2 regions of the Paraburkholderia kururiensis genome follow, and region 2 is predicted to be linked to the other one. Evidence: predicted binding sites of a transcription regulator. Region 2 holds the regulator's gene; the other holds the start of a gene.
The links. The regulator FliA, encoded in region 2, starts transcription of late flagellar genes. The targets are predictions, from matches to a motif close to CTAAAGTTTNNNNNNNNNNNGCCGNTA.
Positions count from the first base shown of each region.

Region 1 (16,131 bases), 830 kb from region 2:
GAAAACGAGACCTTCTATTACTTCCCGGGCCAGCGCCGCGTGCGCCGCATGCCGGCTTACTCGCACGACGCGCCGCAGATCGGCATGGAAAACCAGTACACGCTCGACGAGCCGAACGTATTCAACGGCGCGCTGGATCGCTTCAACTGGAAGCTTCTGGGCAAGAAGGAAATCTACGTGCCCTACAACGACTTCGGCGCCTTCGACTTCCAGTCGAAATTCGAAGACATCGCGCAGGACAACTTCATCGCGCCGAATCATCGCCGCTACGAACTGCATCGCGTGTGGGTAGTCGAGGCCACTGTGAAGGCCGGCATGCGCCACTCGGCCCCGCGGCGCATCGTGTATCTGGACGAAGACAGCTGGGCCCCCGTTCTGATGGACGACTTCGACGGCCAGGACAAGCTCGCCAAGATGCGCGAAGGCTTCCTCATTCCCGTCTACGAAACCGGCACCTGCGACGTGATGGCCATGGTGCAGAACAACCTGGCCGAAGGCCGCTACGTCTTCGATACGCACGCTGCCGGCGTCGGCAAGGACGTTCGCTACTTCACCGAGCCCACCGGTCCGCGCATGCGTGCCGACTTCTATACCTCCGAAAACCTGCGGGCCATCAGCGAACGCTGAACGCCCTCCACAAAACAGACAAGCCAAGGAGATCAACCATGTCCGGTGTCCAGGGGATTCGCATGCGCACGGCGGCCGCTTCTGTCTGCGGCCTGCTTTCGGCGGTCGGCGCACAGGCGGCCAACTTCGAATTCAGCGGCGTGAGAGGCAGCTTTGATTCCACCGTCTCGGTGGGTACGGGCATACGCGCCAAGTCGCCCGCCTGCGATCTCATCACGAGGGGGGCCACCGGCGCCGGCGCGCCTGCCGGTTGCCTCGCGCCGACCTCGTCCATGGGCGATCAGGGCAACCTGAACTACGCCAAAGGCGATGCGTTCACGACGTACCTGAAAGGCAGCCACGAACTGCTGCTCAAGATGCCCGACGATTTCACCTTCCTCGGGCGCGTGAACTGGATACGCGACTTCACCGCCACGCACACCACGGGATACCTGAGCCCTGCCACGCCGTCGTACCTGACGAGCGGCCAGGCGCCCGACGCGAGTTCGGACCTGCGTTTCAAGGCTCGCCTGCTCGATCTGTGGGTCAGCAAGTCGTTTCAGCTGTTCGGTGAAACGGCGCGTGTGCGCGTGGGCAATCAGGTCATCAGTTGGGGCGAAAGCCTGTTTCTGCCGGGCGGCATCAACGCCACCAACGCCATCGACGTGATGCGCCTCTCGCAACCCGGCACTCAGCTGAAAGAGGCCGTGCTACCCGCCCCTATCGCGAGTTTCGCCACGGGCCTGGGGCACGGGCTCAACCTGGAAACCTATATCCAGAGCAACTGGAACGGCAACTACCTGCCGCCTTCGGGCAGCTACTGGTCGTTCGCCAACGGCATGGGCCGCGGCCACGACGCCTATGGCCTCATCGAGGTCAAGCCGAAGAACGGCGGGCAATGGGGCACTGCACTGCGCTGGCAGCCCGCCGGCACGCCGGTGAATCTGGGCTTCTACGTGATGAGCTACAACGACAAGTCGCCGAACTTCAGCACGAATGCGGGCGGCACGGGCCGTTCGGGCTGGGCCTATGCCGAAGACCGGCGCCTCTTCGGCATCAGCGCCAACATGCCGATCGGCGACTGGGCGATCGGCACCGAACTGTCGTATCGGCCGCGCGACGCCGTCGCGCTCAACCCGGCCGTGAGCGGCTGCTCCTCGAACAACGGCAACTGCTGGGCCAACGAAAAGAAGTTCCAGTGGCACCTCACGGGCATGCTCAGTCTTACGCCGAGCAACGCGCACACCATCCTGAAACTGCTGGGCGCGGACACCGCCACGCTCATGGCCGAAGCCGTCGTGGTGAGTTACCCGGGTCTCAAGCAGTACTACGGCAAAGACCCGATTTCCGCGGGCGCATGGGGATGGGGCCAGGAGTACGACGCCAACGGCACGCCCAGGCCAGTGGGCACGAAAACGTCGTGGGGCTACAACCTCGACTTCAGCTGGGTGTACGACGGCAAGCTGATTCCGGGCTGGCAGGTGATTCCCGAGGTCTATTACTTCCAGGCGGTGAGCGGTAGAACGCCGAACGCCGTGGGTCAATTCATGGAAGGCGCGAAGTCGGTCAACCTCGTGGTGACCTTCATCCAGAACCCGGCGAACTGGCAGGCGGCCATCAACTACTCCGCATTCTTCGGCGGCAAGAGCGTATTCGACCAGCCGTATCGCGACCGCAATTTCGTCGGCCTCACGCTGTCGCGCAACTTCTGACCGCGGCCGTCCCCTCTCAAGCGAACCGTTCCTGCGCCATGCCTACTCCGCCCGACACCACCACGGCGCTTCAACGCGCCGTGTCCCGCTTCGAAGCCTTCGTCTTTTCTCATCGACGCCTCATTCTTGCCGCGCTAGCCGTCTTCACACTCGTAATGGCGTGGTTCGCCACGCAGTTGCGCATGGACGCGGGCTTCGACAAGCAGATGCCCGTCGGGCACGAGTACATCCAGACGTTCGAGAAATATCGCAACGACACGCTGGGCGCGAATCGCCTGAACATCGTCGTCAAGGCGCGCCACGGCAACATCTGGAATGCCGCCGCGCTCAGGCGGCTTTACGACGTGACGCAGGCGGTCATCTTCCTGCCCAACATCGAACGCCTGGGGGTGCAGTCGCTGTGGACACCCAACAGCTTCGTGAACGAAATTACCGAAGACGGTTTTCGCGCGGACCCGCTGATCGACAGCACCATCACGCCCGCCCAACTCGATAGCGAAACCATCGGCAATATCCGGCGCGCGGCAAGACAGGGCGGCTTCGTGGGCACGCTGGTATCGCGCGACGAATCGAGCGCGATGATTACCGCCGAGCTGCTCGAATACGATGCTCGCGGCGCGAAGCTCGACTATGTGGAATACAACCACCTGCTCGAACAGCGCATCCGCTCGAAGTTCGAAGACGGCGACTTCGAAATCCAGATCATCGGTTTCGCGAAGCAGATAGGCGACATTGCCGACGGCGCGCGTTCCGTGCTCAAGTTCTGCGCCATCGCGCTGCTGCTCACGGCCGCCGCCGTCTACTGGTACTGCCGCTCGCTGCGCTTTACGCTGCTGCCCATTCTGTGTTCGCTCACGTCGCTGGTCTGGCAGTTCGGCACGCTGCGCCTGCTCGGCTTCGGTCTCGATCCGCTCGCGGTGCTCGTGCCGTTTCTCGTGTTCGCCATCGGCGTGTCGCACGGCGTGCAGCAGATCAACTACATCGTGCGCGGCATTTCGCATGGGCACTCGAACTTCGATGCCTGCCGCGACAGCTTCAGCGGACTGCTGATTCCCGGCACGCTCGCGCTCGTCACCGCGTTCGTCTCGTTCATCACGCTGCTGTTGATCCCGATTCCGATGGTGCGGGAACTGGCCATCGCGGCGTCGCTCGGCGTGGCGTACAAGATCGTCACGAACCTCGTCATGCTGCCCGTGGCGGCGTCGTTCTTCAACGTGAGCAAGGCCTACGCGGACAAGGCGCTGATTCGCCGCGAACACCAGGCATCGTGGCTGCGCGTGGTGGCTCGCGTGGCCGAACCGCGCAACGCACTCGTCGTGCTGGTGCTCACCGCAGGCGTTTTCGCGGTAGCGGTATGGCAAGGGCGCGACCGCGTGGTGGGCACATTGCAGCCCGGCGCCCCGGAGCTGCGCGCCGATTCGCGCTTCAACCGCGATGCCGTGGCCATCTCCACCAACTTCGATACGGGCCTCGACTGGCTCACCGTGATCTTCGAAGCGCCGCCGCAGAGTTGCAGCAACGTCAACATCGGCCTCTATCAGGACCGCTTTACGTGGGCCATGCAGCACGTGGACGGCGTACTGTCGGCGGCCTCTTACGCCGGGCAGTTGAGGCTCTACAACGAAGGCTATAACGAAGGCAACCCGAAGATGAGCGTGGTGCCTATCGACGCCGCGAACTACGCCGCCCTCTCCACGGAAATCGCCCGCGTACGCGGCACGATGCGCAAAGACTGCAGCATGACCGCCGTGAACCTGTTCCTCACGGACCACAAGGCCACCACCATCCAGCGCGTGATCGATGCAGTGAAGGCGTTCCGCAGCAATGTGCCGCCGGGCGTGAGCATGCGGCTCGCGTCGGGCAATGCCGGCGTGCTGGCGGCCATCAACGACGAAGTGGCGCGAAGCGAACTGCCGATGATGCTCTACGTGTACGCGGCCATCGTGATGCTGGTGTTCCTCGTCTATCGCGATCTGCGCGCGGTAGTGGCGTGCTGCCTGCCGCTCACAGTGGGCACCTTCGTGGGCTACTGGTTCATGAAGGAACTGCAGATCGGCCTCACGGTAGCCACGCTGCCCGTGATGGTGCTCGCCGTGGGTATCGGCGTGGATTACGCGTTCTACATCTACAACCGCCTGCTGCTGCACGTGGCGAACGGCCAGCCCACCGTGAAGGCCATCGAACATGCCATTCTCGAAGTGGGCACGGCCACCATCTTCACGGCCATCACGCTCGCCATCGGCGTGGCCACCTGGTCGTTCTCGCAACTGAAGTTCCAGGCCGACATGGGCAAGCTGCTCGCGTTCATGTTCATGGTGAACATGGTGATGGCCATGACCGCGCTGCCCGCCATGGTGGTCTGGCTAGAAAGACTCTTCCCGCGCCACCGCCCCGTGCACGCAACCGGACTTCAACACCACTGAGCGCCGCCATGACTTCTCGCTTCTCCGCTCTCGCCTGCGTCGCGCTGCTGTCCATGCCGTTCGTCGCCCGGGCCGCAGCCGCTGCGCCGGACAACGTACCGCCCGCGCCCCTGGCCGCGCCCGCCGTTTCCGTGCCGTATGCGACCACGGCCACGATGCTGGCCACCGCGATGGCCGGTTCACGCATCGTCGCCGTGGGCGATCACGGCATCGTGCTGCTCTCCGACGACGGGGGCAAAACGCAACGCCAGGCGAAGCACGTGCCGGTGGACGTGGCGCTCACGTCCGTGTCTTTCGTGGATGCGCGGCAGGGCTGGGCCGTGGGCCACTGGGGCGTCGTATTGCGTACCACGGACGGCGGCGAAAGCTGGCAACTGCAACGCAGCGATACGAAGACCGACCGTCCGCTGTTCGCTGTTCACTTCTTCGACGCGGATCACGGCGTGGCCGTCGGCCTGTGGTCGCTGATCCTGGAAACCGCCGATGGCGGAGTCCACTGGCATACCGTCGATCTGCCTTCGCCCGGCGGCGGACAACGCGCGGACCTGAACCTGCAAGGCCTCTTCGTGGACGCGCAGAATCGGCTCTACGCGCCGGCCGAACGCGGCACGGTGTTGCGTTCGGACGATCGCGGCGCGCACTGGCGTTACCTCGGCACCGGCTACAAGGGGTCGTTCTGGACCGGCGTGGCCGGCACGGACGGCACACTCTTCGTCGGCGGCCTGCGCGGCTCGCTCTACCGAAGTGCCGACCACGGCGAAACGTGGCAACGCGTCGAAACGCACAGCAAGTCGTCCATCACGTCGCTGGCGTTGTGCGGTTCGAGCATCGTCGGCGTGGGTCTGGATGGTCTCGTCGTGCGCAGCAACGACGGCGGCGCATCGTTCGTGTCCGACGTGCGCGCGGACCGCTTACCGTTGACCGCCGTTGCATTCGACGCCGCCTGCCACGCGGTGCTGTACTCGCGCGAAGGCGTGGTGCCCGAGGCGCAAAGCCAGGCGTCGGCGAAATAGGCTCGGCATGATCGCGTCGGCAGACCTCGCGTTGCCGACGCCCTCTTCGGCTTACGGCTCAATGCACCGCATACGCCAGCGCAGGCGGGGCCTCCTGTCGTGACGGCGCATCGGTACGCGGCGCGTTCTCGTACTTCGCGCGCATCACGTTGTGCCGAAGCGCTTCCTTCATCTGCGCGATCAACGTCTGCCGACGCCGGAACGCCGCGCGCTTGTTCGACGGCACCTGCTCGATCGTGCGATGCGGCGGCGCGAGCGGCAACACGAAACGTTCGCCCGCTCGCGTTCCGCCCAACTCTTGCCAGAACGCGTCGTAGTCGGAGCGAAACGCGTCCGTGCCCGCGCTGGATACATGCGCCGAGCGCGCCACCGCCGTGAGCCGCCCGATATTCAGCAGCTCGCACAACGCGCCGATCGCTTCCATGACGGCTGCCTTCGGCCGCAGCCCGTGGCTCGCCCGCGTGACGATGCGCACGCGCTCGCGATGCTCGCCGCCCGGCCCTTGCAAGCCGCCGATGAACAGCGCCGGCGTGCGCGTGCCCTGCCGCATTTCGAGCGTGAGCGTTGCCCACGCGAGATCGACGCCCGTCTCCGTGTCCGTGCATGCGATCGTCAGCAGGCCTTCGCGTCGGCAGCGCGTCACGGCCTTCAACACGATCGCGAACTGCGGACACGCGGCCAGCACGACCGGCTGCGCCGCCAGATAGACGCGCCGCGTGAGCGACTCGCCAAGCAGGCGCTCCGCAAAGACGTAGTGGTCGCGGATCATCGCCACGCGCGCGAACGCGCCAAGATGCGCCTGCGCGAGCCCATGAAACGGCCGCTCCGCAAAACGCCGGTCGTGCCGCGCCATATCGGCAAGCAGGCGGTGCTGGGCCAGCGCATTGAACCAGCAATAAGCGGCACGCGGATGAAGCAGCGCATACATCCAGATACGGACTCTTCTGAAGCGCGACTTCAGGTCGTGTCCAGGAACGAACTCGCGCAGAAGACGCGATGCGTGTGCAACGGGCATGATGGTGTCTCGCGTGACGGGATGAGTGTTGGGGTGTGAGGTCAATCGCGTGTCGTGTCGAAATGTGGACCGGTATGGGTGTCCGTTACTTCGGGTACCGAAGTATCGATGTGTCCGTTCCAGCCTCCGCCCAGTGCCTTGTTCAACGCGACGTAGTACGTCGTGAACAGCACGCGGCTTTGAATAAGCGCGTCTTCCGCCAGATAGAGCGAGCGTTCTGCCGTTAGCACGTCGAGAAAGCTCGTGGAGCCCGCGCGGTACAACATGCGGGCCAGGTCCGTCGCGGTGCGGTACGACGCCACAGACTCGCGCAGCGCCGCGGTGCGTTCGCTTTCCTGGTACAGCGCGACGCTTGCGCCCTCCACGTCCTTGAGCGCATTCAACACGGCCGCGCGCCAGGCAATGAAAGACTGGTCGCGCTCGGCCTGAGCAATTTCGACGCCGGCCTTCAGGCGGCCGCCGTTGAAGAGCGGCACCGTGAGCGACGGCCCGAACGACCAGCCGATCGACGAGCGCTGGCCCAGGTCGCCCGGCCGCGTCGCCGACGTCACGACGCTTCCGGTGAGGCTCACGCTCGGGTAGCGCGCGGCCTCGGCCTGCCCGACTTTCGCCGTGGACTGCGCATAGCGACGCTCTGCTGCTCGCACGTCGGGACGCGCGAGCAGCACGTCCGCGGGCACGCCGAGCGAGACGGGTAGCGTCGGCGTGGGCAGCACCCGCGGCTGCTTCATGCGTTCGAGCAACGCCTCGGGCGGCTGGCCCGTCAGCACAGAAAGGCTATGGACGGTCTGCGCATAAGCGGCCTCGAAGGCGGGAATGGCGGCACGCGTGCTTTGCGCGGCGCCCGCCGCGTTGGCCGCATCGAGTCCCGACGTCGCGCCGGCCTCGAACTTGAGCCGCGTGATGCGCGCCGTCTCTTCCTGCGATGCCGCCGTGTCGCGCGCCAACGCAAGCCGCGCCTGATAACCGCGAGCCTGCACATACGACGACGCCACGTCGCCGATCAACGTGAGCAACGTTGCGCCGAGTCCCCACTGCGCCGCGTCGATGCCGTACTTCGCGGCCTGCGCCGCGCGCCGGTTCGCGCCGAACACATCGAGTTCCCAGCTGGCGTCGAAGCCGGCCTGGAACAGGTCGCCCGTGCTGCCCGTGCCGGCGTTGCCGTTGGTATTGCTGTTGGTGCTGGCGTTCGACGAACCGGCATTCGAAGCGCCGGACAGCGTGCGGCCCGATCCTCCTGAACGCGTTTCCGACAGGCTTCCTCTCAACGCCGGCCACGACGCGCCCGCCGTCTGCCGATAAACCGCACGCGCTTCGCGCACCTTCGCCCGCGCCGTCGCCACGTCGAGATTTCCCGCGACCGCTTCGTCGATCAGCGCATCGAGCAATGGATCGTTCAGCCGTGTCCACCATTGCGCGAGTTGCGGCTGACTTGCCGGCGTCATGCTGCTGATGCCGGCCCATCGCTCGGGCACCGGCACATCGGGCGGCTGATAGTCCGGACCCACGGCGCACGATGCGAGCACGAGCGCGCTCGCCAGCGCGGCCGCCTTGCGCGCACGATGCGTCGCGGCGGCATTCATGACGTTCGATGGGATGGCTTTCATCGCGCGCCGTCCCTTTCGTCGTTCGTGCGAGCCGGCGGGAACGCCATGCGTACCGCCACGAACAACAGCGGCACGAAGAACGCGCCGAGCACCGTGGAGGCGAGCATGCCGCCCATCACGCCCACGCCGATCGCGTTCTGCGCGCCCGACCCCGCGCCTGTGGCGAACGCGAGCGGCGCGACGCCGAGAATGAACGCGAACGACGTCATCAGAATGGGCCTCAGCCGCTGCGTGGCCGCGTCGAGCGCGGCATGCGCGGCCGTCGCGCCGTGCGCCTCGCGTTGCAGCGCGAATTCCACGATGAGAATGGCGTTCTTCGCCGCGAGGCCAATCGTCGTCAACAAACCCACCTTGAAATAGACGTCGTTGGTCTGGCCGAAGGCAAGCGCGGCCACCACGGCACCCGCAATGCCGATGGGCGCCGACAGCATGACCGCGAGCGGAATGGTCCAGCTTTCGTAGAGCGCGGCGAGACAGAGAAACACCACGAGCACCGACATCGCATAGAGCGCGGCCGCCTGATTGCGCGAGAGACGCTCCTGCCACGAGAGCCCTGTCCACTCGTGGCGGTAGCCCACGGGCAGTTGCGCGGCGATGCGGTCGATCTCCTTCATGGCGGTGCCCGAACTCACGCCGCCGGCCGCTTCGCCCTGTATTTCCACGGCGGCGTTGCCGTTGTAGCGCTCCAGTTGTGCTGGGCCCGAGGTCCACCGGCCGCTCGAAAACGAGGAGAACGGCACCATCGCGCCACTCGCGTTACGCACGAACCATTTGTCGAGATCCGACGGCTGCATGCGGGAATCCGCGTCCGCCTGCAGATAAACCTTCTTGATGCGTCCGCGGTCGATGAAGTCGTTCACGTAGTCGCTGCCCCACGCAATGGAGAGCGTCGTGTTGATGTCGTGCAGATTCACGCCGAGCGCGCTCGCCTGTTCTTCGTCGATATCGACGGCGAATTGCGGCGCATCGTCCTGCGCGGCAGGACGCGTGTTCGCCAGCAACGGACTGCGCGCCGCCGCGGTCACCAACTGGTCACGCACGCGCATCAGCCGGTCGCGGCCCCCGCCGTTGCTGTCTTCCAGATAGAGATCGAAGCCGTTCGAGTTGCCCATGCCTTCGATGGCAGGCGGCAGCAGCGCATACACCTGCGCGTCCTTGATGCGCGAGAACGCTTCGCCTGCGCGCTGCACGACCGCCGCTGCCGAGAGCCGCTTCGAACGCCGCTGGTCGAAGTCCTTGAGCCGCACGAACACGAGGCCCACGTTTTGCCCCGATCCGGCAAAGCCGAAGCCTTCGATGGTCATGACGCCTTCCACGGCGTCGCGCTCGTTCTCCAGGTAGTAGCGCGTGACCTCGTCGAGCACGCGAGCGGTCCGGTCGCGCATGGCGCCCGCGGGCAGTTGCACGGAGGTCATCACCATGCCCTGATCTTCGACCGGCAGGAACGAACCCGGCAGCCGCGTGAAGAGCCACGCGAGCGCAACCACGAGCGCCACGAACACGAGCAGGAAGCGATTGCCGCGCGTCATGACGCCCCGCACGCCCGCGCGATACGCGAACGAGCCGCGCTGGAACGTGCGCGCAAACCAGGCGCCAAAGCCGCGGCCATTGTGCTGGGCGTGACTGTGTGCATCGTGACGCTTGAGCAGCGTCGCACACAGCGCCGGCGTAAAAGTCAGCGCCACGAGCACCGAGAGCAGCATGGCGGTGACGATCGTGATGGAAAACTGCCGATAGATGACGCCCGTGGCGCCCGAAAAAAACGCCATCGGCACGAACACAGCAGTAAGCACCGTGGCAATGCCGATCAACGCGCCCGTAATGCCGGCCATCGACTTGCGCGTTGCCTCGCGTGCCGACAGCCCCTCCTCGGCCATCACGCGCTCCACGTTTTCCACGACCACGATGGCGTCGTCGACGAGCAGGCCGATGGCGAGCACCATCGCGAACATCGTCAGCGTGTTGAGGGAATAGCCCGCGATAGCGAGCACGCCGAGCGTGCCGAGCAGCACCACGGGAATGGCCAGCGCGGGAATCAGCGTGGCACGCACGTTCTGCAGAAACACGAGCATGACGACGAACACGAGCACCACGGCTTCGGCCAGCGTCTTCAGCACTTCGTCGATGGAGCGCGTGACGAAGGGCGTGGTGTCGTACGGATAGAACACCTCGACGCCCGCGGGCAGCGTGCCGGAAAGCGAACGGACTGTGGCCTTGACGGCCCGCGCGACGTCCACGGCGTTCGCGCCCGTCGCGAGGTTGATGCCGAGGCCCGAGGCCGGCTTACCGTTGTAGTGCGAGACGAACGTGTAGTTTTCCGCGCCGATCTCGACGCGGGCCACGTCGCGCAGGCGCACGATTGCGCCGTCCGTCGCGCTCTTCACGATGACGTCGCGGAACTCGTCGGGCGTTTGCAGACGGCTGCGCGCGGTGACGGTTGCATTGAGCTGCTGCCCGGCGCGCGCGGGCTGCGCGCCCAATTGACCCGCCGACACCTGTGTGTTCTGCGCCCGAAGCGCCGTTTCGATGTCGCCCGGCATCAGCGCATAGCGGGCGAGCTTGTCGGGGTCGAGCCAGATCCGCATGGCGTAACCCGAACCGAACAGTTGCGTGTTGCCGACGCCCGGCACGCGCTTGATCGTCTCGTTGAGCGTGCTGCCCACGTAGTCGTCCAGATCCGCAGACGACAATTTGCCGTTCATCGAAGCCACGCCCAGCACCATCAGGAAGCTCGCCGACGACTTCGTCACGGAAAGGCCCGTGCTCTGGACGATCTGCGGCAACTGCGAGACGACGAGCTGCAGCTTGTTCTGCACCTGCATCTGCGCCACGTCGGCGTTCGCCTGCTGCGTGAACGTGAGGCGAATCTCCACGTCACCCGTGGCGCTCGACGTGGCCGACATGTACTGCAGATTGTCGAGACCGGTCATGCCCTGCTCGATTACGCGCGTGACGGAGTTCTCCACCGTTTGCGCATCGGCGCCCGGATAAGACGCGCTGATCGATATGGTGGTGGGCGCGATCTCGGGATACTGCGCAACGGGCAGCGTGCGCAGGGCGAGCAGCCCGCCCAGCATGACGACGATGGCGATGACCCACGCGAATACAGGACGCCTGATAAAAAACGCCGACATTGCGCCCTCAACCTCGGCTGGCCTGCCGGTCGCGAATCAACGCGGGGCGCAGCGTGTCCGGCGAATCGGCGCCATCCGCACGAGCGACGGCACGCGTGGGACGAACGGCACCCGTCGTCTTGTCGAGTTCGACGTGCACGGCCGTCACGGTGTCGCCCTCTCTCACGAGCTGGCTGCCTTCCACGATGACCTGGTCGCCGTCGGCCACACCGGTCTGCACGAGCCAGTCGTTGCCGATCTGCCGCGCGCCGGCCAGCGCCTGCTCCACCACCTTGCCATTGCGGACGAAGAGCGCCGTGGCCTCGCCGCGCAGGCCGCGGCTCACTGCGCGCTGCGGAATCAGAAACGCGTGCGGCACGGTGCCCTCGTCCACCACGGCGCGCACGTACATGCCGGGCAGCAGCAGGCGTGACGGGTTGCGCAGCACGGCCCGCAGGATGTACGTGCCGGTGGTTTGATTGACGCTCGATTCGGCGAATTCGAGTTTTCCGGCGTGCGGATAGACCGTGCCGTTTTCGAGCCTCAACTTCACGCCCATGCCGGCCCCCGCCGACTGAAGCCGTCCCGATTCGATCGCCTGACGCAAGGCAAGCAGACTCGCACTGGACTGCGTGAGGTCGACGTTGATGGGGTCGATCTGGCGGATCGTGGTCAACGCTGTAGCCTGGCCCGTGGTGACGAGCGCCCCCGGCGTGAGCGATGACCGGTCGATGCGGCCCGAGATGGGCGCGCGGATGGTCGTGTAGTCGAGCGAGATTCTCGCCGTCTCCACGGCGGCTTTCGCGACGGCCACGTTGGCCCGCGCCTGCGCGAGCACGTCCACTGCGTCCTCGTATTCCTGCTTGCTGATGGCGTTGCGCCGCACCAGGTCGCTGTAGCGGTCGGCCTTCGCGAGCGCGCCGGGCACGGCCGCCTCGGCTTTCACGAGCGCCGCACGTGCACTGTCGTACGCGGCCTGATAGGTCGCCGGGTCGATCTGGTACAGCGCTTCGCCGACCTTCACCTCGCCGCCTTCGCGAAACAGACGCTTCTGGATGATGCCCGTCACCTGCGGACGCACCTCGGCCTCGAGCGAAGCGACCACGCGCCCCGAGAGTTCCGTCGTGAGCGGCACGGTTTGCGCGCGCAGCGTCACCACGCTGACCTGCGCGACCGGACGTTCGTGAGCCGCCTCCCGGTTCGCGGCACTGCCGGGTTCCTTGCACGCAGCGAGGAACGTCAGCATCGCCATCGTCGCGACGCCTTTCGCGATGCGATTACCTCTCATGTCGATCAACCTCTCCACGACTTCACAGCTTTTTCGGCCATGCCGGCCGTTATAAAAAAATGGCCGACCCAAAAAGCGGTCGGCCAAACGACTCCGGCATTCCGAGGGCCTTGCCGGAGCCTTGTGCAAACGGCTTTCAGTTCATCTCTCGCATTCCCCCAGGTCTGTGCATACGATCTACGGCTCGCAGCCATACCGGGATACGCAAGGGACGGTCGCATCATCCGGGCGCGGAACCCATATCGTGTTGAGATATTGTTGAGATTCGATGGAGACAGGGAAGGCGCTGCCTTTCCATCCGCATTCCAATGCGGTCCATCAAATCTCAATAAGAAATCCATAATCGGCGCAGACAATTGGCACGCTTCCTTAACAAGAGCATTTGCTCTTTTCTACCGGCCACAGGCCGGTATTTTTTTAATTAATCATCCTAAATAAAAATAACCGTCGGCCGATAACGGAGTCAGGTTGATCGCGAACGCTGCAAATTTTCGTCGCCGGCAACCTGACCGCACGTTATCCATCTCTTACTCTCAAGAGGACACCGATGCTCAACATCAATACCAATATTCTGTCGCTGACAACGCAGACGAACCTTTCCGGTTCGCAAAGCGCGCTGTCACAAGCCATCAACCGCCTCTCGTCGGGCAAGCGCGTGAACACGGCCGCGGACGACGCTGCCGGCCTCGCCATCGCCACCAGTCAGACTGCCGCCATCAACGCGCTCAATCAAGGCGTGATGAACGCGAACAACGGCATTTCGATGGTGCAGACCGCTTCGGGCGCGATCTCGTCGACCGTGGCCAACCTGCAGCGCATTCGTCAGTTGGCCGTTGAATCGGGCGACGGCTCGCTCGGTTCGGCAGCGCAAGCGAACCTGCAAACGGAAGTCACCACGCGGCTCACCGAAATCAACCGTGTCCAGACGCAGACGACGTTCAACGGTCAGGCCGTGCTCGGCGGTCTGGGCAGCGTGAATTTCCAGATCGGCGCATCGGCGAACCAGACGATCACGGCGAACTTCGGTTCGACCACGTGGAACGCATCGGGCCTCGGCGTCTCCGGCATCGACATCTCGACGACCTCGGGCGCGCAAAACGCGATCACCGCCATCGACGCTGCACTCTCGCAGGTCAATAACTTCCAGGCCACGCTGGGCGCCACGCAGAACACGTTCCAGTCCGCCATCAGCAACACGCAGACGCAATCGACGAACCTGAATTCGGCGCGCTCGCAGATTGTCGATGCGGACTTCGCTTCGGAAACGGCGAACCTCTCGAAGGCGCAAGTGCTGCAACAAGCCGGCATCTCGGTGCTCGCGCAAGCGAACTCGCTGCCGCAGCAAGTGCTGAAGCTCCTGCAATAAGCACAAAAAAGCGGCGCGCTGTGATACCGCGCGCCGCACCTGCTGCGAGAGGGGTGCCGTCCTACCGGCGATTCAGCGTACCGGCCGCGCCGGCGCCGCCGAACAGTTGATTCAGGTAACGCGTGTTGTTCTGCATGGTGGTCATGAGCACGTTGAGCGCCCGAAACTGCGCGTTGTATTGCGCCGTCAGCGTGTCCTGGTAGCGCTTGAGCTGCGTCATATCGTTCGTCACCTTGCCGAGGTCGGCGTTCAATGCGCGCGTGCGTTGTTCGAGCGTGCCGCTCGGCCTCGTGTACGTGCCAATGAACGTGTTCAGCTTCACCGCCACTCCGTTGGTCGGATTGAACAACGCCGGGATCGCCGCACTGTCTTCAGTCAGCGCCTTTTGCAGCTTCGCCGTGTTCACGGAAAGCGTGCCGTCGTGTTGCAGATCGATGCCGACGGACGACAGACTGTACGTTCGCCCGCCAACGGCGACGCCGCCGCTCATCAGACTGCCGAGCCGGTTGGTGATGGCATGGGTCATCGCGTCGCCCAGCAGCGGGCCCGCGCGCGAGGCCACGGGCTGGGACGCGTCCCACGTCAGGCTTTTCTCCGTCGCGATGTAGCCGTTGTAGGCCGCGACGAAATCGGTGATGGCTTTCGTCGAAACCGCCGTGTCGCGCGTAACGGAGAGCGTTTGCGTCGTGCCCACGGCCTCGCCCGTCAGGACGAGCGTGATGCCTGTCAGCGCGCCTTCAATGGTGTTGCTCGCACTGCTCACGGTATTGCCGTCGATCGAAAGGCTCGCGTCCTTGCCCGCGGTGATCTGCCGGAAGCTCGACGTATTGAGTTTCGTGTTGGCACCGCCGCCGGCCGAGATCGTGATGGCGCTCGCGGCGCCGGTCTGCTTCGACGTGAGCACGAGGTGCTGCCCGTCCGACGCCGTCACGATGGCCGCGGAAACACCCGGGTTGCCGGTGGCCGCGTTGATGGCCTTGGCGAGGCTCGCAAGCGAACTGCCCGCGTCAACGTCGATCTGCATCGTGCGGCCGCCCACGCCGACCGTCAGCGTGCCGGCGCCCAGACGCTCGTCGCGCGCGAATGCCTGCGACGAAATCTTGTTCGCGCTGGCCAGGTGGTTCACGGCAATGCTGTACGTGCCAGGGGCCGCGTCCGTCGCGGCCGTCGCCTTCAGGCCGTTGCCGCTCATCGTCGCCGTGAGGGTATTGAGCGCCGTGCCGTCCGTGAATCCCCGCAATGCGGATTGCAGCGACGCAAGCACCGCCTGAATCTTGCCGACCGCCGAAAGCTCCACGTTATCGGCGCTCTGCTTTCTGCCGAGCATGTCTGATTGCCCCGCGGTCTTCGCGGTAACGAGCGCCGACACGAGCGTATCGACGTCGATGGACGAGCGCGTCGCGCCGCTGATGATGGACTGCGTCGCTTGCCGGATCAGGGCAGCAGTATCGTTCGAAGAAGAAGTGGTCGTCGTCATGCGCGGGCTCCGGGCAGGCGGTTCGTTTAACTGATTACCCCGCTAGTGACGCATGGTTCCGTTGAGGTTCGGTCGAATTCATATGGATATCTGATGAATTCCGTTTGCCATTCGAGCGCGTGAACGACGTCGCGCCGCGGCGTTCGTGGCGTTGCGATCTCACGTGTCGAGACACGATGGAGATTCGATGAACCGCGTTGTATGCCGATGCGTTTGGCCACAGCATGTCCGCGCGAAGCGGCCTGCCTTCGATGGCCGTCAGCATCATCCCCACGCAGGCGGCTTCAACTGGAAACGGAGACCATCATGGGTTATCAGCAAGGACTGAGCGGATTGGCAGGCGCGTCGAAAGACCTCGACGTGATCGGCCACAACATCGCGAATGCGCACACCACCGGCTTCAAGCAAGGGCAGGCGCAATTCGCAGACATCTATGCAAACTCGGTCGCCACGGCGGTGCACAACCAGATCGGCCTAGGCTCGCGGCTCGCCGGCGTCGAGCAGAACTTCT
Region 1 covers NZ_CP139965.1:3,323,956-3,340,086, forward strand. The annotation lists gene U0042_RS14795 (DUF1329 domain-containing protein) at 1-627, shown strand, start outside; gene U0042_RS14800 (DUF1302 domain-containing protein) at 690-2,318, shown strand; gene U0042_RS14805 (efflux RND transporter permease subunit) at 2,357-4,741, shown strand; gene U0042_RS14810 (WD40/YVTN/BNR-like repeat-containing protein) at 4,750-5,754, shown strand; gene U0042_RS14815 (VirK/YbjX family protein) at 5,813-6,814, opposite strand; gene U0042_RS14820 (efflux transporter outer membrane subunit) at 6,811-8,376, opposite strand; gene U0042_RS14825 (efflux RND transporter permease subunit) at 8,373-11,510, opposite strand; gene U0042_RS14830 (efflux RND transporter periplasmic adaptor subunit) at 11,518-12,777, opposite strand; gene U0042_RS14835 (flagellin domain-containing protein) at 13,325-14,143, shown strand; gene fliD (flagellar filament capping protein FliD) at 14,205-15,620, opposite strand; gene U0042_RS14845 (flagellar hook protein FlgE) at 15,927-16,131, shown strand, end outside.
Region 1: a site for FliA is predicted at 13,208-13,234, ahead of U0042_RS14835 (flagellin domain-containing protein). Genes of this name have one in related genera too.

Region 2 (16,131 bases):
GATCGTGCCCTGGCTGTACTGCTGCTGCACGGCCGCGAGGCGCGAGCCGAGGCCGATCTGGTTGTTCACCGCGGTGGCCACCGAGTTCGCGTAGACATCCGCGAAAACCGCCGCGCCCTGCTTGAAGCCGATCGTGTTCGCGTTCGCGATGTTGTTGCCGATCACGTCGAGGTCGTTGGACGCGCTCGACAAACCGCTCAAACCTTGTTGATAACCCATGACGGTCTCCGTATCGGGATATATCGATGAATACTGTGCTGTGAATCTGCCTGAGAGCCTTGCCGCGCGCGCCTTACAGGATCGCGGCCACGCTCGTCATGCCGACGGTGTTGCCGTTCGAGAGCACGAGGCCCGGCGTGCCGTCCGTCTGCTGCACGACGCTTTGCACCGTGGCGGCCGACAGCGTGGTGGGCGAGCCCGACTTGCCGGCAATCGTGCCGGTCGCGCTGATGGTGTACGTGCCGTCGGCGAGCGTGTTGCCCTGCGCGTCGGTGGGCGTCCACGAAATGGGCGTGACGCCTGCCGGCACGCTGCCCACGTTGATCGTGTTGACCACCTGGCCCGACGAGTTCTTGATGGTGATCTGCACGTTGCTTGCCGCAGTCGCCACCTGCACGCCGATGGCCGACGCCTTGCCGCTTGCCACCGTCGAGGTCGTGCCTTGCGCGAGCACCGTGGAGCCGATCAGGAGCGCCGCCTGGCCCTGCTGGCCCGCGTTCAATTGCGTGGCGAGCGAAGTGAGCGACGTGTTGAGCTGGCTGATGCCCGTCACCGTGTTGATCTGGGCAAGCTGCGAGGTCATCTGCGAGCTGTCCATCGGGTTGGTCGGGTCCTGGTTCTTCATCTGCGCAATCAGCAGTTGCAGGAACGTGTTCTGCAGTGCCGTGGGCGACGTGCTGGACGAACTGGACGAACTCGACGACGAGCTGCTTGCGCTCGACGTGCCGTTCATGGTGTCGAGCAGCGTCTGCGAAATGGTCGTGCCGTTGCTGCCGATCGTGGTCTGGGTGGTCAAGGCGGTTCTCCGTCTGTTCTTCAGGTGCCGATGGTGAGCGTCTTGAGCATCAGCGTCTTGGCGGTGTTCAGGGTCTCCACGTTCGCCTGGTACGAGCGCGACGCCGAAATCATGTTCACCATTTCCTGCACCGGATCCACGTTCGGCAACGTCACGTAGCCGTTCGCGTCCGCCGCCGGGTTGCCCGGGTCGTAGGAAGTCTTCATGGGCGTCGGGTCGTCGACCACGCCCGTCACCTGCACGCCGCCCACCTGCTGGCCGCTCTGCGTGCGTGCGCCGCCCAGCGGCTGCACCGCGAAGACGACCTGCTTGGCCTTGTACGGCTTGCCGTCCGGTCCCGTCGTGCTGTCCGCGTTCGCGAGGTTCGACGCGGTCACGTTGAGCCGCTCCGACTGCGCGGACAGTGCAGAGCCGGCGACGCTAAAGATGTTCATCAGCGATGGCATGGCGAATCTCACCTCTCGTTGCCGGCCTGCATTGGCCGGCGGTTGCGCGGGCCGCGCCTGTCACCCTTGCGCTTTCGCGCCCTGGTGCCTCCTGCGCACGGCCCGCCTGCTTTCCCGTAGCGATTTGTCTCTTGCCCGACCGGTGCGGCCTGCTGCATGTGGCCTGTGCCGCCGGTCCGGCTTCCTGCTTTGCTGCCTGCCCTGTTTTGCCGCGTGCCCCGCTTTACTGCGCGAGTCACTGCCTGAGGGCGGGCCGCCGCGTCAGCTGCCTGACGTGATGGCCGCGAGCATGCCTTTGATCTGCTGCGTGAGCACGGTCATGCCGGTCTCGAAGTGCAGCGTGTTGTCGGCGAACTGCACCCGCTCGCTGTCGAGGTCGACGGTGTTGCCGTCGAGCGCCGGTTGCGTCGGAATGCGGTACTGCAGCTGGCCGTAGTCGTCGGAAGAACCGCCCGTGGGCGTCAGGCGCGCCTTGCCGGCCATGTGGCCTGCTTCGGTGGTCGCCATGGTCATGCCGCTCGTCACGCCGGCCGGCTGCGCCATGGCGAGCGGCGCGGCGTTCGAGGTGGCCGTTCCCGTCGCGGCGCCGCTCTTTCTCAGCGCACCGGCGAGCGACGACGCGAAATCGACGTCGCGTGCCTTGTAGCCCGGCGTGTCCGAGTTGGCGATGTTCGACGAGAGCAGCTCCTGACGGTAGGCGCGCACATCGAGCGCCTCGCGCCCGAAGGCGAATTCGGCATCGAGTTTGTCCAGCATTGCGGTTCTCCGAAAAAACGCTTCCTTGCGTCACCCTTGCAGCGGTGGCCGCGTGGAAGGCCTTTTTGCTTGTGGTGCATCTTAGGTCTGGGACGCAAGCCGCAATCGGAGGAATAGCCGGGGAAGGGGGCCTCTATTCGACGTTTGCGCGAAGGGGGGGCTCTCTAGAATGCCTCTCGTATTGTTGGCCCTTGTTGTTGGCCCTTGTTGTTGGTCCTTGTTTGTTGTTGGCCGCTGGGCCTGCCGTCTGGTTCTTGTTTGGCCTTACCGGGCCGTGGAGAGTGGCGATGAACGAGCCCGCTTCAAATGCTCCGACCGCCTTGTCGACTGTAGAGACCGCTGCTGAAACGGCTTTCGATGCTTCGATGGCGCCGGGCGCTTCGGCTGCTTCGCGCGTTCCGGCTGGCCCGGCACGCGTCGGCCGCGCGCCTGCGCTGCGCCGGCTCTTCGTCGCGCTTGCGTGGACACTCTCGGCAAGCGCCGGCACGCTGGGCCTCTTCGTTTCGACCGCCGCGCACGCCCAGGGTACGGGCGAGCCGATCGTGATTCCTGGCCCGGGCGAAAAGAACCCGGACGCGCTCGCCGCCATGAGCAGGATGGTGACGAGCCCGGCCGGCGCGTCGTCCAGTGCGACGGCGCAACGCACGAACGCCGGAATGCAGCCGCTCTCGCCCGCGCAGTCGACGATGGCCGCGTCCATGCGGCCGACCGCAAGTGCCGGCGCCCCAGATCGCTTCGAGCAGGCCGCGAAGGCCGACGGCGCCATCGTGATCGCGGGACCGGGAGACGCGTCCGCGTCCCGGCCGGGCATGGCGTCCGGTTTGATGCGCGTGAACCTGCCCGTGGCGGCGAGCCAGGTGATGCCGGTGGTCGTGACGCCCGCGGCGGCGTCGGTGTCCGCGCAGGGCCGCGAGACGAGCGTCGCGCCGCAGGCCATCGCCATGAATCCGCCTGCCAGTGCCGGCTACGCAACAACCGCGCCGCGCTTCGAGCGCATGGTGCCGCGCGCTGTGCCGGCGCAGGCCGCACAAACGTATCAGCGCGTTCAGCCCGCGCAGGCCACGGTGCCGGGAATCTCCCAGGCGCCTGCATCGAACGCTCAAGCCACTCAGCCTGCTCAAGCCGCTCAAACCGCCGTACCCGAAGGCCAGCAGGACGGCGAATCGATCCGGCGTGCCGCGCTTGCCTGGCTCCAGCAACAGGCTGCCGGCTTGCCCGGCAAGGTCGTTATCACCGTGGCCAACGTCTTTCCGCGCGGCCTCGCGGCGTGCACGACGATGCAGCCGTTCGCACCCGCCGGCACCCGCATGTGGGGCCGCACCACCGTGGGCGTGCGCTGCGCGGGCGAGCGTCCGTGGACGCTCTACCTGCAGGCGAAGATTTCGGTCGAGGCCACCTACTACACGGCGTCGCGCGCCATCGCCCCCGGCGAGCCGCTCAGCGCCGCCGACCTCGTGGCGCGCGACGGCGATCTCACGCTGCTGCCGCAGGCAGTGGTCACCGACCCGTCGCAGGCTATCGGCGCCGTGGCGCTGGTCCGCGTGCCCGCCGGGCTGCCGCTGCGCCAGGACATGCTGCGCAGCGCCAGTTCCGTGACGATCGGGCAGACCGTGCGCGTGGTCGCGCAAGGCCCCGGTTTTTCGATCTCGTCGGAGGGCAGCGCCATGAACAACGCGGCGCCCGGCCAGCAGGTGCGCGTGAAGACGGCGAATGGCCAGATCATCAGCGGCATCGTGAAAGAAGGCGGCACCGTGGAGATCCAGCTTTGAGCGTTTCAGGTTGTGCCGTGGTTGGGAAAGGAGAGGGGGACCGGCGCCCAGTGCGCCTCGGGTGGTGAAGGGGTTTCGACGGGCTGTTATGGCCCTTGCGTGCGGCGGCCGCGCCGGCAATTTGCCTGGCTGGCCCTTTGGCGGCCTTGCCGCCCATGCACTAAAGTTTGATTGGTACCTGCCGTTAATCTGGGCAAAGCAGCGCCCATGACGCGCCCCACCGTGGCCGAAGAAGGCCACGCGGAACCCGGATTCCTCAGTCGAATTCGGAGACTGCGGTCAACCGTTCAGGAAGCCAATCGTGAAAGTCGATTCCACCAGCAATTCGAGCCTGCAGTCGCTAAAAGACGGGCTGCAGCGTACCCAGCAAGGCGAAACGGCCGCGCCCAGCACGCAAGGCGCAGCCGGTAGCCCCGCACCGTCCACGGGCGGCGGCGCGTCCGGCGACGCGAACGTGAGCCTGTCGGCGCTGTCGGCGCAACTGCGCGGCCTCGCCGCGTCGGGCGCGGCGGACATCGATACGGCACACGTCGAGTCGATCAAGCAGGCGCTGCGCGACGGCAGCCTGAGTATCGATACCGGCAAGATTGCCGACGCCGTTCTCGAAACGGCACGTAGCCTGCTGCAAACGCGCGCGGGGTCGGCGGGGAATTAACCCCGGTTGGCCTGCGCGTTCACCGTGCTTCGCCGCACCTTCCGGCGAAGCACCGCGCGCAGCAGCCAATTGACCACGGCTTGTGCACCCTCGTCCGGGTACGGCAAGCCGACTGCGAGTTGAGTGATTGTGATGAAAGACGCCCTCCTTGCCACCGTCATCGACGAATATGCCGCCGTCGAAGCGTTCGCTTCGGTGCTCGCGTGCGAAGAGAAGGCGTTGACGGCCCTCTCTCCGCTCGAACAGCTGCCGCCCATCATCGAGATGAAGACCGAACTGGTCGAGAAGCTCTCCGCGCTGGAAAAGCTGCGCGACGCGCAGCTTGCGGAGCTGGGCTTTCCGCCCGGCTGGCGCGGCATGGAGCTGGCCTCCGGGGCGGACCCGCGGCTCGCCACGCAATGGGCGCTGCTGCAAAAGGCCGCCGAACGCGCGAAGCGCTCCAATGCCACCAACGGCGTGCTGATCCACACGCGCATGGAATACAACCGCCGTGCCCTCGACGTGCTCAAGGGCGCGCAGCACAAGGCCGGTCTGTACGGACCGGACGGGCGCATTCCGTCGTTCGGGCGGGTTTGAGCGGATTCGATCGCGGCGGCTTTCGAGACGTGCGGCGCGAGATCCGGGCGCCGCGTCGTCGCTGAACGCTCTGAATTGACCGACTAGCCGCATCAAAAACCAACGGGCCGCACATCCTTCCGGATGTGCGGCCCGTTGTGCTTTCAGACCAGGCGTTCAAGCCTGGTTTTCAGCCTCAGGCGTCGTTGCGCCTTTCTCGATCCTCTTGCCTTTGCTGCTCGCGGCTCAATCCCAGTGCTTGCGATGCTTGCGGTGGTGGCCCGTGCTGCGATAGCCGCGCTCGCCCTCGTCCGCGTACGAATTGCTGCGCGAGATGTTGCCGCCCAGTGCCGCTCCTGCGCCGCCGCCCAGGCCCGCGCCGATCAGCCCGCCCGTGCGGCCGCCCATCGCGTTGCCTGCCGCCGTGCCGGCGCCGCCGCCCAGTGCGCCGCCTACGATGGCGCCCGTGCGTTCGCGTCGGTTCGACGTGACCGCGGCGCCTGCGCCGCCGCCCACCGCACCGCCGATCACGGAGCCCGTGCTGCCGCCCAGCGCGCCGCCCACGGCTGCGCCCGCTACCCCGCCCAGCCCACCGCCGAGCGCGTTGTTCAAGTCACCGGCCACGGCCGGCAGCGATACGGCGGCCGAAGCCACGGTCAACACGGCGATTCCTGCGATTTTCTTGAGCATCTGGTTTAACCCCATTGTTTTAGTGATAACGCGGGCGCAAGTGTAGCCACCCGCCAGAAAGCGTGGTGTAAGAAAGTGTTAGTGGTGTTACGGGCGAAAAGCCCGCAGATGAGGAGGGGCAAAGCGGACGAAGAGCGAACGCGAGGCACACGGAAAAGCCGCTGATGAATCCGACAAGGCGCGGATAAAGCCGCGGACCAGGCCGCGAGCCGGGTGCAGACGAAACGCAAACAACGCGCAACCCAGGCGCCGATAAAGCAGCAGAAAACCAGCCGCCCCACAAACGCAGCGAAGGCGGCCCGGAAGCCTGGCCATCGCCGTCGCGCCCAACCCCTTGCGCAACGCTCGCCGAAGAAGGCGCAAACCCTCCCCGAACGAGCCCCGGTCAGGTTTCTCAGTCGGCCTCGGCGCCTGCCCAGGCCAGTTCGCGCAGGCGCGTGCGCAGTCGCGCCACGGCCTGGCTGTGCAGCTGGCACACGCGCGATTCGCTCACTTCCATCACGGCGCCGATTTCGCGCAGGTTCATGCCGCGCTCGTAGTAGAGCGACATCAGCAGCTTCTCGCGCTCGGGCAGCTTGTCGATGGCTTCCACCAGCGCCGCGCGCAGGCTTTCGTCGAGCAGCGCGGAAAGCGGGTCCGAGTGATCGACGCAGTAGCGGTCGAGAAACGGCTCGTCGTCCGCGGAACGGTCGAAGTCTTCGTAGTAGATCAGCTGGCTGCCATGCAGGTCCTGCAGCATGGACTGATATTCGTCGAGCGGCATGTTGAGGTGCCCGGCGATTTCCGTCTCGCTCGCCGAGCGGCCCAACCGCTGCTCCACCTGGTGCACCGCGCTTTCCACCTCGCGCGAGGTGCGCCGCAGGCTGCGCGGCAGCCAGTCGTTGCTGCGCAGCTCGTCGAGCATGGCGCCGCGAATGCGCTGGCTCGCGTAGGTTTCGAACTGCGCGCCCTGATCTTCCTTGTAGCGGCTCGCCGCATCGAGCAGACCGATCATGCCGGCCTGGATCAGATCGTCCAGATCCACGCTCGCCGGCATCTTCGCCACGAGCTGCAAACCCAGCCGTCTTACGAGCGGCGCGTACTTCGCCAGCACGTCGGCCTGCGAAATTTTTCCCTGAGCGTTATACATCGTGCTCTCCTGCCTGAAGTCCCCGAGTGGCGTCACGCATGCTGCGCCGACGGCCATTCGGCGGCCGGGTCGGCCTGCCACACGGATGGCGATGGGGCCGACGTTGTTACGGTCGGGCGCGTCATGGCCGCGCGCGACGACATGGCTGGCCGCATGGGCCAGTACTGCAGTTCTGCGGCGACATGCCGGTAGTCGCGCGCGGCGGCCGCGGACGGAAAAGCGTCCACGATGCAGCGTGCGAGCTCGACGGCCCGCGCCATGTGTGGGTCAGCCGCAATGCAGCCTGCGTTTTCGAGCGAGACGGTGAGGTAACGACCCGCCACGCCTGCGAGGTTCTCGAATGCCGTGTGGGCATCGGCCGCGCTTTGGACGTAATTGACGAGCACGCGGAACTGCGCGATTGCGTGCGCGAAATGAAGACGTTTCATGGCGGCGTAGGCATCGGTGATGGCCTGCGCCGAGACGCGCGTCACGACCATCACGTCGTGCGAGCGCATGGCGAGCCCGGAGAGCGCGCCGTTTTTGTCCAGACCGGCGTCGATGAGCACGACGTCGGCGGGGCCGTTCAGCACGAGCCCGTACTGTTCGGCGGTGTAGCCTTCCTGGCTGCCGCGCCAGGCCGAGAGCACGCCGAAGCCGAGCGGATGCCGGCTCACGGCCGCCGCGAGCGGCACCTCGCCGCGCATCACGCCGGCGAGATTGCCTACGCCATGCAGGCCGCCCAGCGTGGCGCTCACGGAGCGGTCGCCCAGGCACTCGTCGATGACGAGCACGTCTTTGCCCTGCTCGGCCAACGCCGCCGCAAGGTTCACTACTGTCGTGGTGCGTCCCACGCTCTCCGAGCCGCCGGTCACCGCGATGACTCGCGAGCCGCTACGGGCGAGCAGCCGCCGCAGCCCCTCCGCCTGGTCGGCTACGAATTTATCCAAAGCGAACCTCGTGCAGGTCGGCGTTCGAACGCGTGGACAGCGCCGAAAGCAGCGCCGGGATGTCGTCTTCGTGCGGCACGAAGGGCGAGTGCTCGCGCGGAATGCAGAACGCGCTGCGAATCAGGAAACGCTTCGTTGCCACATAGAGGTTCTCGGGCACCTTCTGGCCGGTCGACACGTAGTGCACCGGCAGCCGGTAGCGCAGCACGGTGTCCAGCGCGCCGCCCAGGTTGGTGGCCTCGTCGAGCTTGGTGAGAATGCAGCCCGCGAGCGGCGCCTTGTCCGCCGTGCTCTGGTAGGCCTGCACCACTTCGTTGAGCGTGTCGCCGTGGCTCGTCGCGGACATCAGCAAGAGGCGCTGCACCGGCTGGCCGGCGCTGCAGAGCATGGCGATCTGGTCGGTTACGGCGCGGTCGCGCTGGCTCATGCCGATCGTGTCGATCAACACGATGTGCTTGTTCTTGAGTTCGGTGAGCGCGAGTTGCAGGTCGGCGCCGTCGCGCACCGCATGCACCGATACGCCGAGGATGCGGCCGAAGATGCGCAGTTGCTCGTGGCCGCCAATGCGGTAGCTGTCCGTGGTGAGCAGCGCCACCTTGCTCGCGCCGAAGCGCATCACGCAGCGCGCCGCGAGCTTCGCCGTGGTCGTGGTCTTGCCCACGCCCGTCGGGCCCATCAGTGCGAACACGCCGCCGCGTTCCATGAGCGCGTCTTCGTTTTCCAGCACGGGCAGGTTCGATTCGAGCACCGACTGCGCCCATTCCAGCGCGCCTTCCGGGTCTTTGCCTTCGGGCAGGTTGTCCACCACCATCTTCACGAGCTGGGCCGAAAAGCCGGCGGCGAACAGCTGCTTGGTGAGGGCGCCGTGCGTGGGGCTGCGGCGCTGGCGCTCGCCCCAGAGGAGCCCGGCGAACTGCTCTTCCATCATGCCGCGCATGGAGGCCAGCTCGCTCATCACCGTTTCGTTCACTACCTGCTCGATGCGGGCCTTGATGGCTTCCGTGACGCTGGCCGAGGCGCTCGCCCCCGCGGCGTCGCTGGGCGCCTTGGCGTTGATCGAGGGCGGCGTGGCCGGCTGGCTGTTGCCCGGCAGATCGAAGGCCGGCGCGATGCGTTGCGTGGCGCGGCGTGCGGCGAGCTGGGCCGCTTCGCGCGCCCAGTCCGGCGTGCTGACGTTGAGCACGCCCGCGCCTTCCACGCGGTGGTGGCCGTGTTCGTCGTGCGGGTCGGCGGGCATGCCGAGGCCCTTGGCCATGGCGTCGGCGGGCGTCATGCCCGCGGCTTTCGCGCTGTGCCCTTCGCCTTGACCCGCGCTGTCCTTGTCCGCGATGCGGCGCGCGTGGTCGATGAGCCAGGGGTTCGTTTCGGCCATCGTGCGCGGCGCGCGTGTCTTGTCCGAGTACGACGGCGCAGCCGATGCCGGCATGGCGACGCCTGCGGCCGGCGTGGCGAACGGCGCGCCGCGGCTGGCGGCGGGCGCCTGGGTCGTGGCATGACCGGCGGCGTGGGCCGGGCCAGGACGCGCGGCCGGACGCGCCGGCGCACCTGCCTGGATCGCGGCGGATTCGGCAGCGAAGCGATCGGCACCGCCGCCACTGTCGGCCTGGCCTGCGGACTGCGCCGCAGACTGGGCCACAAACGCGCCCGGTCGGTCCAGCGCGGGAACACGCGTGGTAAGCGCGCCGCCTGCCTGCGCTTCAGGCTTCGTCACCGGTTGCGCGGCGGCGTTCGTGTAAGACGGGGCGTCGTCTTCGTCGTCCGACGTGGACGCGCGGCCCGCGCCCGCTTCCGGGCTGGCCCCGAACACCGACGAGAACACGTCCGGCATGCCGTTCGCGTAGGGGTTGCCGCCCAGGCCGGCAACGGGGTTGCCTGCAACCGGCGCCGCGCCGCTGCGCGGCAAGCCGCGCGAAGCGGCACCTGCGTTGGCGCCTTCACCCGCGGCAGGCGCGATGGCCGCGAGTTCGCGGTCGGCTACGGCGACGATCTCGACGCTGCCGTCGTCGAGCGTGCGGTTCGACAGCACCACTGCGTCAGGACCCAGCACTTCGCGCACCTGGCGTAGCGCGTCGCGGCTGGTGGCACCGATAAATTTGCGGATGTTCAAGCTGACCCCCGATGAGGTTGACGACCCTGACGTGGCGTTTCAATTGCGAGGCGCCGGCTTCGTTGCGCGGTGGCTCCGCAGGAACCTGGTGCGCGACAAAGCCTTTGCCGATGGTGAAATTATTGAGGAGGTGAACGGGGGACTATCGATGGATCAGCGCGGGGAAATGCAGGCAATTCGTTTGATCGGGCTGAAAAGGGGGCGCTGCGGGGCGAGGACTGACGGGAGACTGAGGGAAGACTGAGGGGAGACTGAGGGGAGACTGCGGGCCGCTACCAGGGAACCGCGGCGGCGCTGACGGCACACCGCGGGGATACTGCGCGAACATGGAAGGAGGCGCCGCGCGCGGCGCCGCCCGTCAAGCCGTGCCGATCACATTGACCACCTTGACGTGCCGCGTGTCGGGCACTTCGGCGTAGGAGAGCACCTTCAGCTGCGGCAGGCTGCGCCGCAGGAAGCGCGCGAGCATGGCGCGCAGCGAGTGCTGCACGAGCAGCACGGGCGCGAGGCCCAGGCTCTGCTGGCGCGTCATCGCCTTCTGCGTCTGTTCCAGCAGCGTATGAGCGAGCCCCGGCTCCAGGCCTGGGTTCGCTCCCGTCGTGAGCGCCTGGGACAGCACGCGCTCCAGGTTCGCGTCGAGGCCCATCACCTGCATGTCGCCGTTGCCCGGGAACCACTGCTGCGTGATGGCGCGGCCCAGCGCGAGGCGCACGATGGCCGTGAGGTCGTGCGGGTCGCTGATCTTCGGCGCGTGTTCGGCCAGCGCTTCGAGAATGGTGCGCATGTCGCGGATGGGCACCGCCTCGTCCAGCAGGTTTTGCAGCACCTTTTGCAGCGTCGTGACGGGCAGCGCCTTCGGCACGAGGTCGTCGACGAGCGAGGGCGTGTCCTTCTGCATGCGCTCGAGCAGCGCCTGCACTTCCTGGCGGCCCAGCAGTTCGGATGCGTGCGTCACCACGAGGTGGTTCAGGTGCGTGGCCACCACGGTGCTCGAATCCACCACGGTGTAGCCGTACACCTGCGCCTGCTCGCGCAGGTTCGTGTCGATCCAGACGGCGGGCAGGCCGAAGGCCGGGTCCTGGGTCGGCGTGCCCGGCAGCGCGGCCGTGACCTGCCCCGGGTTGATGGCGAGCCACTGGCCCGGATACGCCTCGCCCGTGCCCACCTCCACGCCCTTGAGCGCGATGCGGTAAGCGTTGGGCCGCAGTTCGAGGTTGTCGCGAATATGGATGACGGGCGGCAGAAAGCCGATTTCCTGCGCGAACTTCTTGCGGATGCTCTTGATGCGCTTGAGCAGCTCGCCGTCCGAATTCTTGTCGACGAGCGGAATGAGGCGGTAGCCCACTTCGAGGCCCAGCGTGTCGATGAGCGCGACGTCGTCCCAGCTTGCCTCGGTGTTCTCGGCGGGCGCGAGTGCCGCGGGCGCCACGTCCACGAGTGCGGCGGAGGTCTTCTTTTCCTCGCCGCGCTTCTTCATGACGCGGCCCAGCTGGATGGCGCCGCCGCCCAGCACCAGAAACGCGAAGTGCGGCATGCCCGGAATCAGGCCCATCAGCACGAGAATCACGCCCGTGATCATCAGCACGCGCGGGTTCGTGAACAGCTGGCCGGTGAGCTGGGTGCCGATGTCCTCGTTGGTCGCCACGCGCGAGACGATCACGCCCGCCGCCGTGGAGATGACGAGCGACGGAATCTGCGCCACGAGGCCGTCGCCGATGGTGAGCAGCGTGTAGTTCTTGCCCGCCGCGGCGAAGTCCATGCCGTGCTGCACGACGCCCACGATCAGCCCGCCGATGATGTTGATCACCATGATCAGCAGGCCGGCAATGGCGTCGCCGCGCACGAACTTGCTGGCACCGTCCATGGAGCCGTAGAACTCGGCTTCCTGGGACACTTCGGAGCGGCGCTTTCTTGCCTGCTCTTCGTTGATGATACCGGCGTTCAGGTCGGCGTCGATGGACATCTGCTTGCCGGGCATCGCGTCCAAGGTGAAGCGCGCCGCCACTTCGGCAATACGCCCCGCGCCCTTGGTGATCACCATGAAGTTGATGACCATCAGGATGATGAAGACGACGATACCCACGGCGAAGTTGCCGCCCACGAGGAAGTGGCCGAACGACTCGATCACCTTGCCCGCGGCGTCCGGGCCCGTGTGGCCTTCGAGCAGCACGACCCGCGTGGAAGCCACGTTCAGCGACAGGCGCAACAGCGTGGAGAACAGCAGCACGCTCGGGAAAGCGGCGAAGTCGAGCGGCTTCATCGTGTACATGGACACGAGCAGCACCATCACCGAAAGGGCGATGTTGAAGGTGAACAGCAGATCCAGCAGGAACGGCGGCAACGGCAGGATCATCATGCCGAGGATCATGCAGATCAGGATCGGCCCCGCCAGCGCGCGCAGGTTCGTGCCCTGAAGCACGTCGGCGCGTCGCGCGAGCAAACCGGTGCGGGCGTTCATGCAGAGGCTCCTTCGTTACCACGTTTGTTGCGGCCGCCGGACGGGGCACCCGGTGAGCCAGTGCCGTCGCCTTCGCCCGAAAGCGTTTCGGCGGCTTCCTCGGCGGCGTCTTCGTCGGACACGCCGCCCTTGTCGAGTTCGGGCGGCACGTCGAATTCGGTGGGCGCGACGGGCGCCTCGCCGCCTTCGGTCTTGAAGCGGCGCAGCTGATAAACCCACGCGAGCACCTCGGCCACCGCGCCGTAGAGCGGGCCCGGAATCTCGCGGTTCAGATCCACGTTGTGATAGAGCGCACGCGCGAGCGGCGGCGCTTCGAGCAGCGGCACGTTGTTTTCCGTCGCGATTTCGCGAATGCGCGCGGCCACCAGGTTCACGCCCTTGGCGATGACCTTCGGCGCGCGCATCTCGCCGTCCGTGTACTTGAGCGCGACGGCGAAGTGCGTCGGGTTGGTCACCACGACGTCGGCCTTCGGCACCTCGCTCATCATGCGGCGGCGCGCCATGGCGCGCTGCTGCGAACGGATGCGCGCCTTCACGTGCGGATCGCCCTCGCTTTCGCGGTGCTCGCGCTTCACCTCTTCCTTCGTCATGCGCAGCTTCTTGTGGTAGCTCCACATCTGGTACGGCACGTCGAGCGCGGCCACCACGAACATGCCGGCCACCGTCATCGCGCAGCAGATGGCCACCAGATGCGTGGCGTTGGCGAACGCCGTGAGGAGCGGCTGGGTGGCGAGCGCGAGGATGTCGTCCTTGTGGCGCCAGATCGCGACGCCGCCGATCAGCCCCACCACCGCCGTCTTCGCGAGCGACATGCCGAGCTGGATCGGCCCGTTGATCGAGAAGATGCGGCCCAGCCCCGCCACGGGGTCGAGCCGGCTGAAATTCGCGCCGATCGACTTGGTGGAAAAGAGCCAGCCGCCCAGCGCCATGGGCGCGAGCAGCGCGGCCAGGCCCGTCAGGCCGAGCACGGGCAGCAGCACCCAGGCCGCCTCGCGCACCACGCCGCCCGCACCCACCAGCATGCGGCCGGTGTCGAAGGCGGTGGCGTGGTCGAAGGTGAGCGAGCTGCGCAGGATGGTCTGGAAATGCAGACCAATGGGCCCGGACATCGCCCAGACGCCGAAGAACCCCGCCGAAAGCAGCGCGAACGTGGCGAGCTCGCGCGAACGCGCCACCTGCCCTTCCTCACGCGCCTTTTCCAGGCGCCTGGGAGTGGCTGATTCGGTTTTTTCGAGGTCGCTGTCCTCTGCCACCAGGTTCTCCAGTCGATCGCGGCGGAATGCCCTTTTTCAGTGAGAGCGATTATTCCCGCGCTGCGCAATGGATGATCGACGGATAAAGACGGAGAAACGGGGGTATTTCGGCGGATGAGGCGGGGCGGGGGCGTGCGGTCCGGGGGACGGTGGACGGGGAGCCCGCAGGCGGGTGGGCGGAGGGCGGGCGCCCTCGGCAAGGCGCCCTCGGCAAGGCGCCCTCGGCAAGGCGCGCTGGGCAGGGCTGCTTGGGTCGGGCGGCCCGTCAGGGCGAGTTCGGCCGCGCCGAAAGCCGCCGTAGGCTGGCGCGGTCGGCGGTCAGCGGTCGGCGCCCGGCGTAGACGCTAGCCGCCTGACCAACCGGTCCACCTGAGCGACCGCGCCCGGCCAGCCAGAGCCGCCCTCGCGCTAGAACGCGACGAACGGCGCCGATCCGCCCGAGCCCGTGCGGTCCATGCCCACGAAGACGTTGCGGCCGAAGTGGAACGGCAGGCCGAGGTCGAGCGTGGTGGCCGAGCCGATCGTGCCGGCCAGGTCGTTGAAGGCGAAGTTGTTGCCGTTGCCGAACAGCGCGGAGGCGCTCGCCACGTTGAAGTTCACCGTGGCCTTCGTGCCGTTGGCGCCTAGCAGGGTGGCACTGAGCGTCTGGGTGGACGACGGGCAGTAGAAGCCCTGGAAGTTGCTCCCGCACTGCTGCAACGCGCTGTCCTCGAAGAAAAGCCCGTTGGAGCCCGAATCGAGGAACGCCGTCACCGTGGCACCGTTGAACGTGCTGCCCACCAGGTCGCCCCACTGCGTGGTCTGGAACTGCTGCGAAGCCGTCATCGCGTTGTTGGCCGCCGTGCCGATACCGAACACGAGCGTGCCGCTCGCCGACGCCTGGCCGGAGTCCGAGACCTGCGGCAGCTCGAGGATCACGCCGTTGTTGTCCGTGGCGAAGTGCGGCACGGGGTTGGCGACCTGCTGGGCGATCTGCACGGTGGTCGCCGTGCAGGTGGTGGAGGTCAGACCGCCCGGGCACGTGTAGTAATTGCTGCTCGCGGCCGACCCGGCACAGGCGGCGCCGCAGTCCGCAGGCGCCACGCCCACGCCGAGAATGCCGTTCGCGCCCAGGTCCTGCGCCGTGTTGTTGCCCACGCCGAAGTTCTGGCAGTCCTGCGGGACCGTGCTGCTGCCCATGTCGCCGATCACCTGGACCGGGATGTTGCCGGCCGTCTCCCCACCCAGCTTCACGTCGGCGTTGCGGATGCTGCCCCAGGTGTAGCCGTCGGCGAAGTGCGGGCATTCGGCAAGCGGCTGGCCGCCCACGCTCGCCTGCTGCAACTGGGCGAGCATCGTGGAATTGAGCGCCGTGTTCACCACGCGCAGCCCGTAGGACGCGGTGTCGAGCTGCACGTGATCGATGGTCTGGCACGTCGAGGTGCCGGGCACGCAGATCGTCACGCTCACGCTGGGAATGTTGACCACGCCGAAGAGCCCGCGGTCCACGGTGACGGGCACGGTGTTGGCCGCGCTCGGCGTGCCGCCGCCCCCTCCACCACCACCTCCTCCGCCGCCCCCTCCCCCTCCGCAGGCCGCGACGATGCCTGCCGCCACGACGAACGTGGCCACCTGCCCCCATTTGACGAACCGGGCCGCGACCTGCCCGGCGAATCCGTTACGAAGTCCGATGCGCACGCTATGTCTCCCTGGCCCGGTGGCCTGTTTGAGCCTGTTCGGCCTGTGTATGCCGGCTTGTCACTGGATGTCGGACGTGTTCACGCCCGCGGGTAGCGCCTGCGGCAGCCACGCCTGGCCCGAAAAAGCGCCCATGTGGCCGCCCGAATGCACGACGAGGCCGCTCTGCTCCACCGTCGCGGGGCCACGCACAGCGCCGGCCGCCCGGTTCGCCTTGAGCCCCGCCAGGTACTGCGGGAAATAGGTGCCCAGGAGCGCGGAGAGGTCGGGCATCTGCTGACCCTGCCACGCCACGCCGAACACGGTGCCGTCCGGTCCGACGTACTCGCGCACCACCGTGCCGCTGGCAAGCCTGGTCTCACGCACGGTGTAGGAAGCGGCGGCAGTGCCGCCGCCCGAGGTCATGCCCGAGGAGGAAGCCTGCGTCGCGGCGCGCGCAACGGTGGACGCCGAGGTGGAGGCCGCGCCGGGCGAGCGCGTCGTCACGCCCGTGACGGCGGCGCCCGCGGGCGTCGTCATGGGCGCGGCGCCCAAGCCGGCAAAGGCGTTCGTGCTGGCCAAGAGCCAACAGCCAAGTGTGAGCGACGTCGCTGCGACGCCGCGCGTGATTCGGTTCAGCGCGCTCATAGTCCTCCCGATGCACGGCCTGGGTGGGCCGCTGTGATGAGGGGGCGCAACGCCGGCCAGACAGA
Region 2 covers NZ_CP139965.1:4,151,949-4,168,079, forward strand. The annotation lists gene U0042_RS18665 (flagellar hook protein FlgE) at 1-219, opposite strand, end outside; gene U0042_RS18670 (flagellar hook assembly protein FlgD) at 293-1,015, opposite strand; gene flgC (flagellar basal body rod protein FlgC) at 1,036-1,461, opposite strand; gene U0042_RS18680 (flagellar basal body rod protein FlgB) at 1,723-2,217, opposite strand; gene flgA (flagellar basal body P-ring formation chaperone FlgA) at 2,505-3,986, shown strand; gene flgM (flagellar biosynthesis anti-sigma factor FlgM) at 4,288-4,641, shown strand; gene U0042_RS18695 (flagella synthesis protein FlgN) at 4,774-5,217, shown strand; gene U0042_RS18700 (hypothetical protein) at 5,443-5,886, opposite strand; gene U0042_RS18705 (RNA polymerase sigma factor FliA) at 6,281-7,015, opposite strand; gene U0042_RS18710 (AAA family ATPase) at 7,048-7,944, opposite strand; gene flhF (flagellar biosynthesis protein FlhF) at 7,937-10,051, opposite strand; gene U0042_RS18720 (hypothetical protein) at 10,044-10,295, shown strand; gene flhA (flagellar biosynthesis protein FlhA) at 10,410-12,509, opposite strand; gene flhB (flagellar biosynthesis protein FlhB) at 12,506-13,762, opposite strand; gene U0042_RS18735 (DUF3443 domain-containing protein) at 14,171-15,439, opposite strand; gene U0042_RS18740 (DUF2844 domain-containing protein) at 15,500-16,066, opposite strand.